One region of the Micromonospora sp. NPDC049836 genome, then DNA from elsewhere that is predicted to be linked to it. Evidence: riboswitches for the same ligand, from Rfam matches in the RefSeq annotation. Region 1 holds a riboswitch; the other holds the start of a gene.

Region 1 (7,748 bases):
TCCTGCAGCCGCTCGGTGCCGGCGTGCTTGCCCGGCGTCGGCGAGGCCGCCAGCAGCCCGGCGGTGTACCGGTGCCGGGGCTGGGCGAACAGGTCGACGACCGGTGCCCGTTCCACCACCCGCCCGGCGTACATGACGACGACCCGGTCGGCGATGTCGGCAATCACGCCGAGGTCGTGGGTGATCACCAGGATGGTGGTGCCGAGCCGGTCCCGCAGGTCCCGCAGCACCTGCAGGATGCCGGCCTGGACCGTGACGTCCAGGGCGGTGGTGGGTTCGTCGGCGACCAGCACCTTCGGGCCGCAGGCCACCGCCATCGCGATCATCACGCGCTGGCGCATGCCGCCGGAGAGCTGGTGCGGGTAGTTGTCGACGCGGGTCGCGGCGGACGGGATGCCGACGAGCGACAGCAGCTCGACGGCGCGGGCCCGGGCCGCCTTTTTGGACATCCGCTCGTGGACCTGCAGCACCTCCCCGATCTGCCGGCCCACGGTGAGCACCGGGTTCAGCGAGGTCATCGGCTCCTGGAAGATGTACGCGATCTCCTTGCCGCGCACCCGGCGCAGCACCGACTCCCGGGCGCCGACCAGCTCGGCGCCCTCCAGCCGGACGGAGCCGGTGACCCGCGCGCTGTCCGGCAGCAGGCCGGCGATGCTCATCGCCGTGACGCTCTTGCCGCAGCCGGACTCGCCCACCATCCCGACGATCTCGCCGGAGGCGAGGTCCAGGCTGACCCGGTCCACCGCCGAGATCGTCCCGCTCTCGGTGCGGAACGAGACCGACAGGTCGCGTACCGCCAGGACGGGCGAACCGACCGCGGCGGCGGAGGCGGCCGCCCGTTCGACCGTGGTCATCGCCGGTCTCCCTTCGGGTCGAGGGCGTCCCGAAGGGCGTCGCCGAAGACGTTGAACGCCAGCGCCAGGCCCATGATGACGACGCCGGGCAGGACCGCGGCCCAGGGCGCCCGGGCGGCGAACTGCTGGGCGGTGGCCAGCATGGTGCCCAGGCTGGGCGCGGGGGGCTGGATGCCGAGGCCGAGGAAGGACAGCACCGCCTCGCCCAGGATCGCGGCCGGGATCGCCACGGTGGCCTGCACCAGGATCACCGACGTCGCGTTCGGCAGGATGTGCCGGGCGAGCACCCACAGGTCGCTGGCCCCGTCCACCACGGCCGCGGCGACGAAGTCGAGCGACTTGAGCCGCAGGGTGTCCGAGCGGACCACCCGGATCACGCCGGGGATCTGGGCGATCCCGACGGCCACGGCCGCGTTGGTGAGGCTGGCGCCGCGGATGGCCGCCAACCCCACCGCCATGATCAGGAACGGGAAGGCGAGCAGCAGGTCGGTGAAGCGCGAGATCACCGCATCCCAGGACCGGAAGTAGCCGGCGGCCAGGCCGAGCGGCACCCCGATGACCAGGGAGGTGGCCACCGCCAGGAGCGCCACCTGCAGCGAGGCGCGTGCGCCCAGCATGATCCGGGACAGTACGTCCCGGCCCAGGTCGTCGGTGCCCAGCAAGTGCCCGGGGGTGCCCGGCGGGGAGAACGTGTGGGCGAAATCGGTCTGCTGGACCTCGTGCGGCGCGATCCACGGCGAGAGCAGGGCGACGACGGCCGCGAGCGCGAGCACCACGAAGCTCACCACGGCGAGCGGGTTGCGGCGCAGTCGCCGCAGGACCCGGGCCCGCCGGCTGATGCCGGCGGGAGCCGCGTCCGCCATCGGTACGCTGAGGACGGTCATGCCGGCTCCCCCGTCACCCGGATGCGCGGATCGATGACCGAGTACAGCAGGTCCACCAGGAAATTGATCACGATGTACGCGGTGGCGGTGAGCAGGACGACCGCCTGGATCACCGGGTAGTCCCGCTGGAACACCGCGTCGATGGTCATCTTGCCGAAGCCGGGCAGCCCGAAGATCTGCTCGGTGACGACGGCGCCGGAGATCAGGCCACCGAGTTGCAGGCCGACGATCGTCACCACCACGATGAGGCTGTTGCGCAGGGCGTGCCGGGTGATGACGGCCCGGGGCCGCAGACCCTTCGCCTTCGCCGTCCGGACGTGGTCGGAGGAGAGCGCCTCCAGCATCGCCGACCGGGTCTGCCGCATGATGATGGCGGCGAGGCCGGTGCCGAGAATGACGGCCGGCAGGACGATGTGGTGCAGGTTGTCCACCGGGTCCTGGAGCAGGGGCACGAAGCCGGAGGCCGGGAAGAGCCCGGCCGCCACGGAGAGGTAGAGGATCGCCAGCAGTCCGAGCCAGAAGTGCGGCACCGACAGGCCGATCAGGGCCAGCCCGTTGGCCAGCCACTCGGCGGGACGCCCGCGGCGGACCGCCGCGAGCACCCCGGCCCCGACGCCGAGCGCGGCGGCGAGGACGATCGCCAGCAGGGACAGTTCGACGGTGACGGGCAGGGCGGTGCCGAGCATCGAGGAGACCGGTATCCCGGTCCGGATCGACACCCCGAAGTCGCCCTGCACGACGCGCGCCACGTACTGCCCGAACTGGATCGGCAGCGGCTGGTCGAGCCCGTAGTGGTGCCGGATGGCCTCCAGCGCCTCCGGGGACCGGTCCTCGCCGGCGAGGGCGAGGGCCGGGTCCCCGGGCAGCGCCCGCACCCCGAGGAACACCACGACCGTCGACAGCAGCAGCGTCAACGCCGAGTGCCAGGCACGGGTGAGCAGATAGCGAGCCACGACATGACCTACTTGGTGAACCCGGCGAAGGCCGCCCGGATCACGCCGTCGGGGAAGACCTGCAAGCCTTGGATCTTCTGCGAGACGGCGGTCAGGTTCCGCTGCCGGTAGAGGTAGATCAGCGCGTCGTCCTGCTGGAGGATCGCCACCGCCTGCCCGTAGAGCTTCTTGCGCTCCTCGATGTCGTTGGACTGCCGGGCCTGGGTGAGCGCGGTGTCGAGCTGCGGGTTGCTGTAGCCGGAGACGTTCTGGCTGCCGCCGGTGCCGACGAAGTTGGTGATGTTGGCGTCCGGGTCGATCCGCCCGCTCCAGCCCAGTTGCAGCAGCTCGAAGTTGCCGCGGTCCTGCTCGTCGAGGAGCGAGGAGTACTCCACCGGGTTGATCTTCAGGTCGAACCCGCCGTCCTTGACCATGGCCTGCAACGCCTGCGCGAGGCGCAGCGAGTCGGGCGTGTTCGAGATGAGCATCGCCACCGGGTACGGCGTCTGCACGCCGGCCTCGGACAGCAACTGCTTGGCCTTGGCGGGATCGTGCGGAACGCACGTCTGCGCCTGCTCGGACGAGAACGGGCTGGCCGGCGAGATCGGTGAGCAGGCGGGGGCGAAGAGTCCGTTGAAGACGGCCTGGACCAGTGCCTTGCGGTCGAGGGCGTACTCGAAGGCCTGCCGGACCTTGGCGTTCTGCGCGATCGGCCGGTTGATCGGCTTCGGCGCGGTGCCGACGCCGTCGACGTTGCCGATGTTGAAGGTGAGCCCCTGGTAGCCCAGCGACTGGGACTGGAGCACGGTGAGCGAGGAGTCGCCGCGCAACGCGGCGTAGTCCTGGGTGGAGATGCTGTCGGCGACCTGCGCGTCGCCGGAGCGCAGGTTGGCCGCCCGGATGCTCGCGTCGCTGAGGATGTGCCAGGAGATGGCGTCGAAGTTGACCTTGCTGGCGTCGTAGAAGTTCGGGTCGCGGACCACGTCGATGGAGTTCTGCGGCACCCGCTTGGCGAACTTGAACGGGCCGACGCAGACCGGCGCGTTGGCGAAGTTGTCGCCGAGGCTCTGCAGCGCCTTCGGGCTCATGATCATGCCGGCCCGGTCCGCCAGCGCCCCGACCAGCGGCGCGAACGGCTGCTTCAGGTGGATCACGACGGTGTTGGCGTCGGGCGCGTCGACGGTCTCGATGGGACCGAGTTCGCTCTTGCGCGCGGAGCGGGCGTTGGTCAGGTGCCGTTGCAGGGTGGCCTTGACCGCGGCGGAGTCGAACGGGGTCCCGTCCGCGAACCGCGCGCCCTGGCGCAGCGGGATGGTGACCGTCCTGCCGTCACTGCTGGTGCTCGGCAGGGCGGTGGCCAGTTGCGGTACGACCTGGGCCTGCTCGTTGACGTCGTAGAGCTTCTGGCAGATGGCCTGGAAGACGTAGCGCGAGTAGAGGCTGCGCGACAGCGTCGGGTCCAGCGCGTCGGGCTCCGCGGAGAGGGCGATCACCAGCTTGCCGCCCTTCTTCACGGCGGCCGGGTCGGCCGGCGTACCGAAGTTGTCCTGTCCTGCCGCCTGGTCCTCACCGGACTTGGCGCCGCCCTCGTCGTTCGACACCGGCGAGCACGCTACGACGGTGCAGGCGACGGCGAGCGCCGCCACAGCTGCCCGTAATGGGGAGAGCCTTCGCAGGCTCGGGTCACTGAGGTTCGTCATTGGGAGCTCCTCGAGTGGGCGATTCGGGGAGCGTATGTTGTATACGAACTGCTCCGCAAGACCTCCGGTCTGCACCAGGACGAGCCACCAGCGACCGACCACCCGGGCCAGGCGCCGCGCGGCGGGCAGGTTCGCGACGGCCCGGTCGAGGAAGGCGCGGACCTCGCCGGGGTCACGGCCCGGTGTCCGAACCCGACCGGCCGGCAACGGCGCTCGCGCACCTGTCAGGCGTCGAAATGTGGATTGCGTCGGCCCCAACACCGTCGCTACCGTGACGCCAGGTCATGAGTGCCAGCGCGAAGCCCCGGCTTGCTGGCCGGCAACCCTCCTACGCGGGTGGGGTGCTCCGGGTGAGGACCCGGCCCGGCACAGGGTGTGCCCGGCAAGTCGCGGACGGAGCACTCCCCTGCCATTCCCCACGAGACTGACCGCGCCGCTGCTCGACGGTGAACGTGTCCGGCTGGAGCCACTGGAGCACCGGCACGCCGCGGACCTGGCCAGAGCAGCCGAGGAGAACCGGACCTCGTACCGCTTCACCTGGGTACCCACCGCGGGCGAGGTGAGCGACTACATCGATGCGCAGCTGGCCCGGGCCGCCGCCGGGAGTTTGCTGCCGTACGCGCAGGTGGCCAAGGCGTCCGGACGCGCCGTCGGGGCGACCGCCTACTGGGATCCGCGGCTGTGGCCGGACCGCGACGAGTTGTGCGCGGTCGAGGTCGGTTTCACCTGGCTGGCCGCTTCGGCCCAGGGCAGCGGGCTGAACACCGAGGCCAAGTTCCTGCTGTTCGCCCACGCGTTCGAGCAGTGGCGGGTGGCCCGCGTCGACCTCAAGACCGACGCGCGCAACGCGCGCTCCCGCGCGGCGATCGAGGGGGTGGGAGCGCAGTTCGAGGGCGTACTGCGCTGCTGGTCGCGGTCCTGGGCGCCGGGTGAGGAGGGCCTGCTCCGGGACTCCGCGATGTACTCCATCCTCGCCTCGGAATGGCCGGCCTGCCGGACCCGCCTACGGGCCCGGCTCGCCGAAGGCCGGTGACCTCGGCCGGTCCGCCGAACGCGCCAACACGCCGGCGCTTCCGCGCACGCCTCGACGAGGTCCCGGATCCTCGTGACGCTCCGGTCCCGTCCCGTCCCGGCAAGAGGTCGCACGGCGAGACCTGACGGCCTACCGGCGTGCCGTCACGTCGACGGGACGCGCCTGGTCACCGGTCGCCAGGCCAGCGCGGCCGAGGCGGGCCCGGGCGCGGGCCGTACGAATGGCGGCGGTCAGGGTCGCGATGTCGTAGGCGCCGTGGTGGCGGCGGCCGTTGATGAAGAAGGTCGGGGTGCCGGACACTGCGCTGTGGTCGGCCGAGTCGATGTCGCGGTCGATGCGAGCGGCGTGGGCGTGGCTCGTGAGCTCGTCGTGGAAGCGCTTCTGATCCAGGCCGAGGTCGGCGGCGTATCCGAGCAGATCGGTGAGGTTCAGCTTGTCCTGGTGGTCGAGCAGCAGGTCGTGCATCTGCCAGAACTTGCCCTGGGCGGCCGCCGCTTCGGCGGCCTCCGCGGCGAGCTGGGCGTGCGGGTGCACGTCCGGCAGCGGCAGGTGGCGCCACACGAAACGCAGGTCGGCGTGGCCCAGCAGCTGCCGGACGGCCGGCTCGGCCCTCCCGCAGTACGGGCACTGGAAGTCGCCGTACTGCACCAGCGTCACCGACGCGTCGGCCGGGCCGCGGACGTGGTCCCGCTGCTCGTCAACGTCGGGGATGAGGTCGGTCAGCTCCGTCATGTCGCCGAACAGCGCCCGGACGCGCGTGTCCTTGGGCAACATGTGGGTGACCCGGAACGCGGTCCAGGTCAGCACCGAGGACACGATCGCGGCGCTGAGCACCCCGACCTTGACCTCGGCCAGGTGGTCGCCGGTGAAGGCCAGGCCGGCGATCAGCAGCGACACGGTGAAGCTGACGCCGGCGATCGTGCCGCTTCCGAGCACGCCCGCCCAGCCCACGGCCGGACGGATGCGACCGCCTGAGACCCAGGTGAGCCCGGCCGAGGTGCCGATCACGGCGAGCGGCTTGCCGACGACATACGCGAGCAGTACGCCCCAGGTCAGAGGTGAGGTGAACGCCTGGGCCAGGAACGGACCGTCGATGCTGATGCCGGCGTTGGCCAGGCCGAACAGCGGCACGATGAGGTAGCTGGACCAGGGATGGTAGATGCGCTGAAGGCGGTCGTTGGGCGACAGCGTGTTCGCGAGGCCGATCGACGCCGTCCGCGCGAGCGTGGGCGTCGGCTGCTCACGGAACGACCGGAACAGTCCGCTGACCTGCTCGAGCTCGGCGCGGCCCGGAGAGTAGGCGAACGCGGTCAGCCCGATGGCCAGTCCGGCCACCACCGGGTCGACTCCGCTGACCAGAAGCGCGCCCCACATCACGACGGCGACCGGCGCGTACGCCGCGCCGCGTCTCACGCCGGCCGCGCGGAGGGCCAGCATGACCGCGAACGCCGCGACGGCCACCACGATGGGCGTCATTCTGATGTCGTCGCTGTAGACGAGGGCGATGACGATGAGTGCGATCAGGTCGTCGACCACGAACACGGTGAGCAGAAAGATCCGGATCTGGTCGGGCACGCCGCGACCGAGCAGTGCCAGCAGGCCCAACGCCAGAGCGGTGTCGGTCGACATGGCCACGCCCCAGCCATGCGCGCCCGGCCCACCGTGGTTGATCGCCAGGAAGACCAGCACCGGGATCAGCATGCCGATCACGCCGGCCACGGCGGGCAGCACGAATCGTCGCCGGTCGCGGAGGTCACCCAGGTCGAACTCGCGCCGCGTCTCGAGGCCGACGACCAGGAAGAACAGCGTCATCAAGCCGCTGTTGATCCAGGTGTGCAGGTCGCGGGAGAGTTCGAGGTGCCCGAGGCGTAGGGACAGTGGGGTGCGCCACAGGGCTTCGTAGGAGTTGAGGTCGATGTTGGCCCAGAGCAGTGCGGCGACGATGGCGGTCACGAGCACGCCGGCGCTGCCGGACTCGGTCCGCAGAAAGGCTCGCAGCGGGGGCGCCAGATTGCGCTTCCAGATCGTCCGGCCGCTCATCCTGGTCTCGGTCACACGTCACCTTCCGGCGCGCTGGCCGGGCCTGGATAGCTGATCAAGCCGGGCCGACGAACTCGGTCCGTACGCTCCAGGCGAACTGGATCAGCAGGGTCACCGGGGACTTCTCGGCGATCTCATGCATCACCTTCAGGTCGTCGGGGTCAGGGTCCTCGCTCAGGGTGATCGTGCGCTTGAGGTACCGCTCCGCGCCTTCCCGCACGGGCTCGTGGTATTCGATCTCGACGGTGATGTCACCGGCAGTGTCGTACTTGTAGTCGACGTACTGCCGCAGCGTCTGGGCCGTG
Region 2 (7,748 bases), on a different contig from region 1:
GAGTCGGAGCGGGCCGCACCGGAACGGGTGCGTGCGGTCCGGGACCGGATCGTCCGGGCGCGGCTGGCGGACCGGCTCGCCCCGCTGCTCCTGACGGCGTACGCGCTGCTGGCCGCGCTGAGTCTGGGCGCCGCCGGGCTGTCGCTGCTGCATCACGGGCCGGAGGACGTGGCGCGCTGGCTGGGCGGGATGCCGCTGGCCCGTCCGGTGATCTTCGCGACCGACCTGGGGAGCCTGTTGATCGGGCTGTTCGCGGTGGTGCTGTTCGGCACCGGGCTGTTCGCGTACCGGTCGCACGCGATGCGGGTCGTCGGCGTGCTCTGGGAGCTGGCCACCTTCTGGCCGCGCGCCGGGCACCCGCTGGCCGCCCCGTGCTACGCCGAGCGCGCGGTGCCGGACCTCACCCGGCGGATCGCGCACCTCACCGCCGGCGGGAACGCGGTCGTGCTCTCCGGGCAGAGCCACGGCAGCGTGCTGGCCGCGGCGGCGGTCCTGCAGTTGCCGGCGGCCTGCCGGGCCCGGGTGGCGCTGCTGACCTACGGCACCCCGCTCGGCCGGCTCTACAGCCGGGTCTTTCCGGCGTACCTCGGGCCCGCGGTGCTCCGTGAGCTCGGTGACCGGGTGGACTGGCGGTGGATCAACCTGTGGCGGCGTACCGATCCGGTCGGCGGCCCGGTCTTCCCGCCGGAGTTGCCCCGCGACGATCCGGCCGCCGGGGTGGACCGCCGGGTCCGCGACCCGAAGTCGCTGGTCATTCCCGCGGGCGACACGGTGCCGCCGGCGATCGGCCGGCACCGCTTCCAGCCGGACGAGGACCTGCACCGCGCGGTGTGCGACCTGGCCGGCCGGCTGCCGCCGCCCGGGGCCGGGCCGACCGGCTGAGGGCCGCGGACAGCGAAAGGGCCGGCGGAGTTCCGCCGGCCCTTTCGCGAGGTTGGTCGGGAGGGACGTCCGCACAACGCCTCTGGCGTTGGGTCGCAAGAACTTGAAAAGTCTCCGGCGGATGCCCTCCCGCACCGAGCATCTTGCGCCGTCCGGTTCCTGCCGTCAAGTCCTTGGGGGTGGTTTTCTGGCACTCACCGGATACCGCCGGTTACCCACCGCTCTCTCCCGATCCCCCGCTCGGGCTGGCCGCCCTCGTCCGGACGGCCGGGCGGAGGGTGCGGAGCCCGGCCCACAACAGGACGGCGCCGCCGCCGATCAGCACCGGTTCGAGCGCGAAGCCGGTGGCCAGCCCGCGCCGGTCCGCCAGGGCGCCGAGCAGGTAGGGGGACGCGGCGGCGAGCACGCCGAGGACCACCTGCGTACGGGCGTTGGCCCGGTCCTCCTGGCCCGGCGCGGCGCCGAGGGTGAGTGCGAGCGAGAGCGGGTAGAGGTTCGCGATGCCCAGCCCGGCCAGGAACAGCGCCCCGACGGCGAGAGCCGGCTGGCCGGCGACCCAGAACAGCACGACGCCGACGAAGGTGGTGGCCAGCGAGAGGGACAGCAGCGGGACGCTGCGGCCCGGTCGGCGGGTGATCCGGGCGCCGATCACGCGCCCGACCAGGATGCCGAGGAGGTTGCTGCTCAACGCCGTGCCGGCGGCGGCCGCGGACAGCCCGACCTCCAGGAGCACCTGCGGGCCGAAGTAGACCAGGCAGAACTCGATCGCCGAACTCAGCGCGGTGAGCACGGCGAACAGCCAGCAGGCCAGCGGCAACCGGCCCGCTCCGCCGGCGGCCCGGCGCCCGCCGGGCGGGGGCAGGGTCTGCCGCCGGTAGCGCAGGTGGAGCGCCAGCAGGGCGACCGCCGGCAGCGCGAACACGGCACGCCACCCGAACACCAGGGCCGCCGACCCGCCGACGAGCAGCGGGGCGATCACCGCGGAGGCACCGGCCCCGACGTTGGCCTCGGTCAGCGCCCGGTCCCGCCGGCTTCCGTGCCGGTCGGAGAGGATCGCCTGGTCCACGGTGAGCAGCATCGTCCCGGCCGCGCCGAACACCCCGGCGCCGATCAGGGTGGCCGGCACGCCGGTGCCGAGGGTGAACACCGCGGCACCGCCGGCCGTGACCAGCGCCGACCACCACAGCAGCGCGCCGCGCGCCAGGTGGCGGGCCGCCCAGCCGAAGGTGGCGCCGGCGAGCGCCGCGCCGCCGGCCCAGAGCACCTGGTAGAGGCCGAGCACGGAGTAGGAGAAGCCCAACTCCGCGCGTAGCAGCGTCACCGCGGGCGCGAAGGCGTACAGCCAGAAGGTGTAGCAGGCCAGGACCGCGTAGGACAGCACGGTCGGCGCGTCCCGGACGAAGACGTCGGGGGCGGCGCTGCGGGGCAGCGCGGGCCGCCGACTTGTGTATCGATACACAACTAGAGTGTCACCATGAACCGCGCCGTCGGCAACCCCAAGCGGCGGCCCACCATGGGCGACGTGGCCCGCGCCGCCGCCGTCTCGCCGATGACCGTGTCCTACACCTACTCGCAACCGGAACGGGTGTCCGCCGAAACCGCCGCGAAGGTCCGCGCGGCAGCCGCGCGGCTGGGCTATCCGGGGCCGCACCCGGCCGCCCGCTCGTTGCGTCGCGGCCGGGCCGGCACCCTCGGCGTCGTGCTCGGCGAACGCCTGACGTACGCCTTCGAGGACCCACAGGCGGCCCGCTTCCTCGCCGGCGTCTCCGACGTGTGCGCCGCCGAGGGCGTCGGACTCACCCTGGTGCCGATCACCGGCGCCGCCACCGATCCCCGGCGGGTCGCGGAGGCCGCCGTGGACGGCTACGTCGTCTGGACCACCAGCGACGACGACCCGGTGCTCGACGCCGTGGCCGACACCGGACTGCCCGCGGTGATCCATGCCGGCCCGCACGGACGCGGGCTGCCGGTGGTCGGCATCGACGACCACGCCGCGGCGGTGGCGATCGGTCGGGTGGCCTTCGCGCGCGCCCGCCGCCCCCTCGTGCTCGGCTTCCCGCTCGACCGCGGTCGCGCCCGTCACCTGCTCGGCGGCGACGACGTGCCGCAGGTACGGTTCCCGGTGACCCGCCACCGGTGGCAGGGCTTCCGCGACGCCTGGACCGAAGCGGGGCACCCAGCCGGTCAGCTACGGCTGGCCGTCTGCCCGGTCAACCACATCACCGCGGGCGAGTCCTTCGCCGGGCAGGTGCTGACCGGCGGCGATCCGCCGGACGCCATCGCCGCCATGAGCGACGAACTCGCCCTCGGCGCCCTGCGCGCGGCCGGCGCCGCCGGCCGGCGCGTGCCGGAGGATCTCGCGGTGACCGGCTGGGACGACAGCGACGCCGCCGCGCCCGTCGGGCTGACCACCCTGGCGCAGTCGCTACGGGACCAGGGCGCCCACTGCGCCCGGGTGGCCCTCGGCCTGAGCAGCCCGGCTCCGGATCACCCGCGGTGGCACGTCGTGGTGCGCGACACCACCCGACCCACCGGTTGAGCGACCCCTAGGAGAGGAGGCCGGCGTCGCGGGCCGCCCGCAGCGAGGGCTTGATGCGGTGGGTGGGGCCGACCTGCGGGGCGACCGCGTCGATGGTCTTCAGTCCCTCGCCGGTGTTGAAGACCACCGTCTCGGCCGCCGGGTCGAGCCGGCCGGACTCGACCAGCTTGCGCAGCACCGCGACGGTGACCCCGCCGGCGGTCTCGGCGAACACCCCGGTGGTGCGGGCCAGCAGCCGGATGCCGGCGCGGATCTCGTCGTCGTCGGCGTACTCCATCCAGCCGCCGGTGCGGCGGACCGCCTCCAGCGCGTAGAGGCCCGCCGCCGGGTCGCCGATGTTCAGCGACTTGGCGATGCCGGTGGGCCTGACCGGGGTGATCGTGTCGGTGCCGGCGTGCAGCGCGGTGGCGATCGGGTTGCAGCCGGCCGACTGCGCGCCGAACACCTTCCAGCCGCCGGCCGGCGCCTCGACCAGGCCGATCTCGACCAGCTCGGCGAACGCCTTGTCGATCTTCGTGAGCAGCTCGCCGCTGGCCATCGGGATGACCACCTGGGCCGGGATCCGCCAACCGAGCTGCTCGGCCACCTCGTAGCCGAGGGTCTTGGAGCCCTCGGCGTAGAACGGCCGGACGTTGACGTTGACGAACGCGGTGTCCTCGAACTCGTCGGTCTCCACCAACTCGCCGCAGAGCCGGTTGACGTCGTCGTACGAGCCGTCGATGGCGACCAGGTCGCCGCCGTAGACGGCGGTGGTGACCACCTTGCCCGACTCCAGGTCGCTGGGGATGAAGACCACCGACGGCGCGCCGACCCGGGCCGCGTGGGCGGCCACCGAGTTGGCCAGGTTGCCGGTCGAGGCGCAGGCGTACCGGGTGAAGCCGAGCGCCCGGGCGGCGGTCAGCGCCACCGAGACGACCCGGTCCTTGAACGAGTGGGTGGGGTTGGCGCTGTCGTCCTTGACCCAGAGCGGGGCGGTGATGCCCAGCTCGGCGGCGAGGTGCGGGGCGGACACCAGCGGGGTCAGCCCCGGGTCCAGGGTCACCCGGGTGGCCGGGTCCTGGCCGGCCGGGAGCAGGGCGGCGTACCGCCAGAGGTTCTTCGGGCCGGCCTCGATCTGCTCGCGGGTGACGGCGGCCAGCGCGGCGGCGTCGTAGTCGACCTCCAGCGGGCCGAAACACTCGTAGCAGGCGTGCTGCGCGGCCAGCGGGTAGCGCGCGGAACAGGCGCGACAGACCAGGGCGCGGGCCGGGCTGAGGGTGGTGTCGATGCCGGAGACGGCGGGAAGCGTCGACGTCATGTCGAGAAGGTCCTCTCATCTTTCCCCGCATCGCCGGGTGCGGCGGGGACGGAATTGGCACCTGCCCGCGGTCGCTCGTCGTCGAGCGCGTGGGTGGTTGCCGGGGCGTCATCGGGCCGTATCCCTCAGCCCCTCTGGATGAGGTATGCAGTTGTGCCGTCGAGTCTATGCGCCGCCGGAGGCCGCGCCACCTGGGGATCCCACGGTGTGGGCCGGCTCAGCGCCCGAACACCGCGACCGGCTCCACCACGGCCGGCCGGTCGACCACGGCGGCCGGCGCCGGGGTCGCCGCGGCGCGGGTACGGGTGGCGAGGTTCGCGGCCACCAGGGCGGCGATGGTCAGCCCGGCGCCGACCAGCTCCACCGGGACCGGCCGGTAGCCGCGCAGGATCTGCACCGCGAACGTGGCGACCGGCACCAGGTTCATGAAGAGCGCGGCGTTGGCCGGACCGAGCCGTCGTACGCCGGTGTTCCAGGCCAGCACCGCGAGGACGGCGCCGACGAGCACCGCGTACCCGAGCTGGGGAGCGACCGCGACGAGGTCGGCGGCGGCCGGCGCGTGCTGGAGCCCGGCGAGGTCGGCGACGGCGCTGGCGGCGACCATGGCGAGCATGCCGGCGACGGCGGTCAGCGTGGTGTAGCGCAGCGCGGACCACTCGGGGAACCGGCTGGCACCGTGGGTGTAGAACGCCCAGCCGAACACCGCGCCGATCATGAGCAGCCCGCCCACGCCGAACTGTCCGAGCCCGTCCAGCCGACCTCGGGTGATCACCAGGCCGACGCCGACCAGGGCGACCAGCGAGAGGCCGAGCAGCGCGGGCCGGGGCCGTACGCCGTCGCGCGCCCAGCGGACCAGCTGGGTGACCAGCGGCACGGTGGCCGCGAAGAGCGCGATCTGCTGCGGGGTGGCGTGGCCGAGGGCGAGGTTCATCAGCGTGTTGAAGCCGGCGAAGCCGAGCGCGCCGAGCAGCGCCACCTCGACCCCGCGTCGCTGGGTGGCCAGGGCGGCGACCCCCTCGCGCGCCAGCAGCAGGGCGAGCAGCACGGCGGTGGCCAGCACGTACCGGGCGGTGGTCAGGTTGAGCGCGTCCACCCGGGTGAGCGCGCTGGCCAGCACGGGGAACATGACTCCCCAGCTGATCACGGCGAAGATCGGCAGGGTGGCGTGACGGGAACGCATCGCAGCTCCTATGTTCGAGTACCGTCGAACCAACGGCCCGACTCTAGGAGCTTGTTTGACGATTGTCGAACATAGGTTACCCTGGTCACATGGAGCTGCACGAACCCGAGCTGCGGGACGTACCGGTGACCGCCGTGCTGGCGGCGCTGGCCGACGACGTCCGGTTGCAGATCGTCCGGGCCCTCGCCGAGGGCGGGGAACACGCCTGCGGCACCTTCGAGTTCGGCGTCTCCAAGGCGACCCGCAGCCATCACCTCAAGGTGCTGCGCGAGGCCGGCCTGACCCGGACCCGGGTCGCCGGCACCAGCCGGTTCGTGCGCCTGCGCCGCGAGGAACTGGACCGCCACTACCCGGGGCTGCTCGACGCGGTCCTCGCCGGGCCCGGCCGGGCGGCCTGATCACCCGATGCGGAGCACGGCGCGCCTGATCGGCGCCCTCACCGGCGTGACGCTGCTGGCCGCCTGCGCCCCGACGCCGGGGCCGGCCGGGAGGCCGCCCGCGGCGCCGGCGGGTGCCGATCCGCTGGCCACCACACCGCCCCGGCCGGGCGCCCGCACGGCCGACCCGACGCCCGCCGCCACCTGCTCGCCGGAGGGCATCCTGATCACCGAACTCGGGGTGAGCGCCGCGATGGGGCTCCGGGCGATGGGCCTGGAGCTGGTCAACTGCGGCGACCGGCCGTACGAGCTGAGCGGTTATCCGGCGGTCCGACTCCGGGACGCCGACGGCGATCCGATCACGGTGCGGATCATCCCGGGCGCCGCCCCGATCACCGCCGGCTTCGACCACCCGCCCAGCCGGATCGTGCTGGCCCCCGGCGAGCGGGCCGGCGCGGCGCTGATCTGGCGCAACCTGGTCACCGACCCGACGGTGGTGGCGACCAACGGCACCGCGCTCGACGTCGCCCCGATGGCCGGGCGGCCGGCGTACCCGGTCGCCCTGGACGGGCCGATCGACCTGGGCAACACCGGCCGGCTGGGCGTCAGCGCGTGGGAGCGCAGGAAGCGCGGCCCGGCCACCGACGCGCCCGCGCCGCCCGCCCCGCCGTCGCCCACCACCCCGCCGGTCAACCCGCTGGCGCACCAGAGCCCGGTACGGGAGCGCCCGTACCGGACTCTGCTGCGCTAGCGGACGCTCAGACGGGGACCGAGGCCGGCGGGGCCGTGGCCGGCTCGGCCGGGGTGGCCCGGCGGCGGGCCAGCGCCGCGTCCAGCGCCCAGCTTCCCGGGCCGAGCACCGCGACCAGCAGGAACGACCAGCAGAAGAGGGCGGCCAGCTCGCCGCCGTTCTGGATCGGCAGCAGCTGGTGCGGCTGGTGCACCGTGAAGTACGCGTACGCCATCGAGCCGGAGGCGAGCAGCGCGGCGGGCCGGGTGAACAGGCCGACCAGCACCAGCGCGCCGCAGACGAGCTGGATCAGCGCCGCCCACCAGCCGGGCCAGGTGGCGAACGGGATGGCCACACCGGAGCCCCGGTTGCCACCGAGGACGCCGAAGATCGACGCGGCGCCGTGACACAGGAAGAGCGCACCCACCACAACGCGGTACAGGGACAGGACGGGGCCGCTCAGCTGGGCCGGAATCATGTGGAACCTCCTGGGCCGGATATCGGACGGTTCCAGGATGGCGATCACATATATCGATGTTAATCGATTTCTTTGCAGGCGGGACAATCTTGTGGGAACGCTCCCATGATATGGGCGAGCAGGCTCCCGCGGGTACCCCGCCGGTCAGCTCAGCTCGTGACGTCCTTGCGGGTGAAGCGCCAGAAGGCCAGGCTCCAGAACAGCGTCGCGTAGACGATCGCCGAGAACACGCCCTTGACCACGTCGTCGGTCTGCATCGGCGTGG

What was found. Region 1 has a riboswitch for S-adenosylmethionine ahead of ACIBPB_RS12400 (GNAT family N-acetyltransferase). Riboswitches for the same ligand answer to the same signal wherever they lie in the genome.
Region 2: it holds a riboswitch for S-adenosylmethionine, as region 1 does, so the genes downstream of both, thrC (threonine synthase) here and ACIBPB_RS12400 (GNAT family N-acetyltransferase) in region 1, are expected to answer to the same signal.

What each region holds. Positions count from the first base shown of each region.
Region 1 covers NZ_JBITLH010000004.1:156,709-164,456, reverse strand. Annotated here, with positions in the region: gene ACIBPB_RS12420 (ABC transporter ATP-binding protein) at 1-854, opposite strand, end outside; gene ACIBPB_RS12415 (ABC transporter permease) at 851-1,738, opposite strand; gene ACIBPB_RS12410 (ABC transporter permease) at 1,735-2,691, opposite strand; gene ACIBPB_RS12405 (ABC transporter substrate-binding protein) at 2,700-4,271, opposite strand; SAM riboswitch class IV at 4,651-4,765, shown strand; gene ACIBPB_RS12400 (GNAT family N-acetyltransferase) at 4,744-5,403, shown strand; gene nhaA (Na+/H+ antiporter NhaA) at 5,533-7,458, opposite strand; gene ACIBPB_RS12390 (OsmC family protein) at 7,499-7,748, opposite strand, start outside.
Region 2 covers NZ_JBITLH010000005.1:47,833-55,580, reverse strand. Annotated here, with positions in the region: gene ACIBPB_RS14855 (hypothetical protein) at 1-882, shown strand, start outside; gene ACIBPB_RS14850 (MFS transporter) at 1,094-2,341, opposite strand; gene ACIBPB_RS14845 (LacI family DNA-binding transcriptional regulator) at 2,357-3,421, shown strand; gene thrC (threonine synthase) at 3,429-4,718, opposite strand; SAM riboswitch class I at 4,731-4,863, opposite strand; gene ACIBPB_RS14835 (DMT family transporter) at 4,936-5,898, opposite strand; gene ACIBPB_RS14830 (ArsR/SmtB family transcription factor) at 5,988-6,296, shown strand; gene ACIBPB_RS14825 (DUF4232 domain-containing protein) at 6,304-7,026, shown strand; gene ACIBPB_RS14820 (DoxX family protein) at 7,034-7,483, opposite strand; gene ACIBPB_RS14815 (ABC transporter permease subunit) at 7,633-7,748, opposite strand, start outside.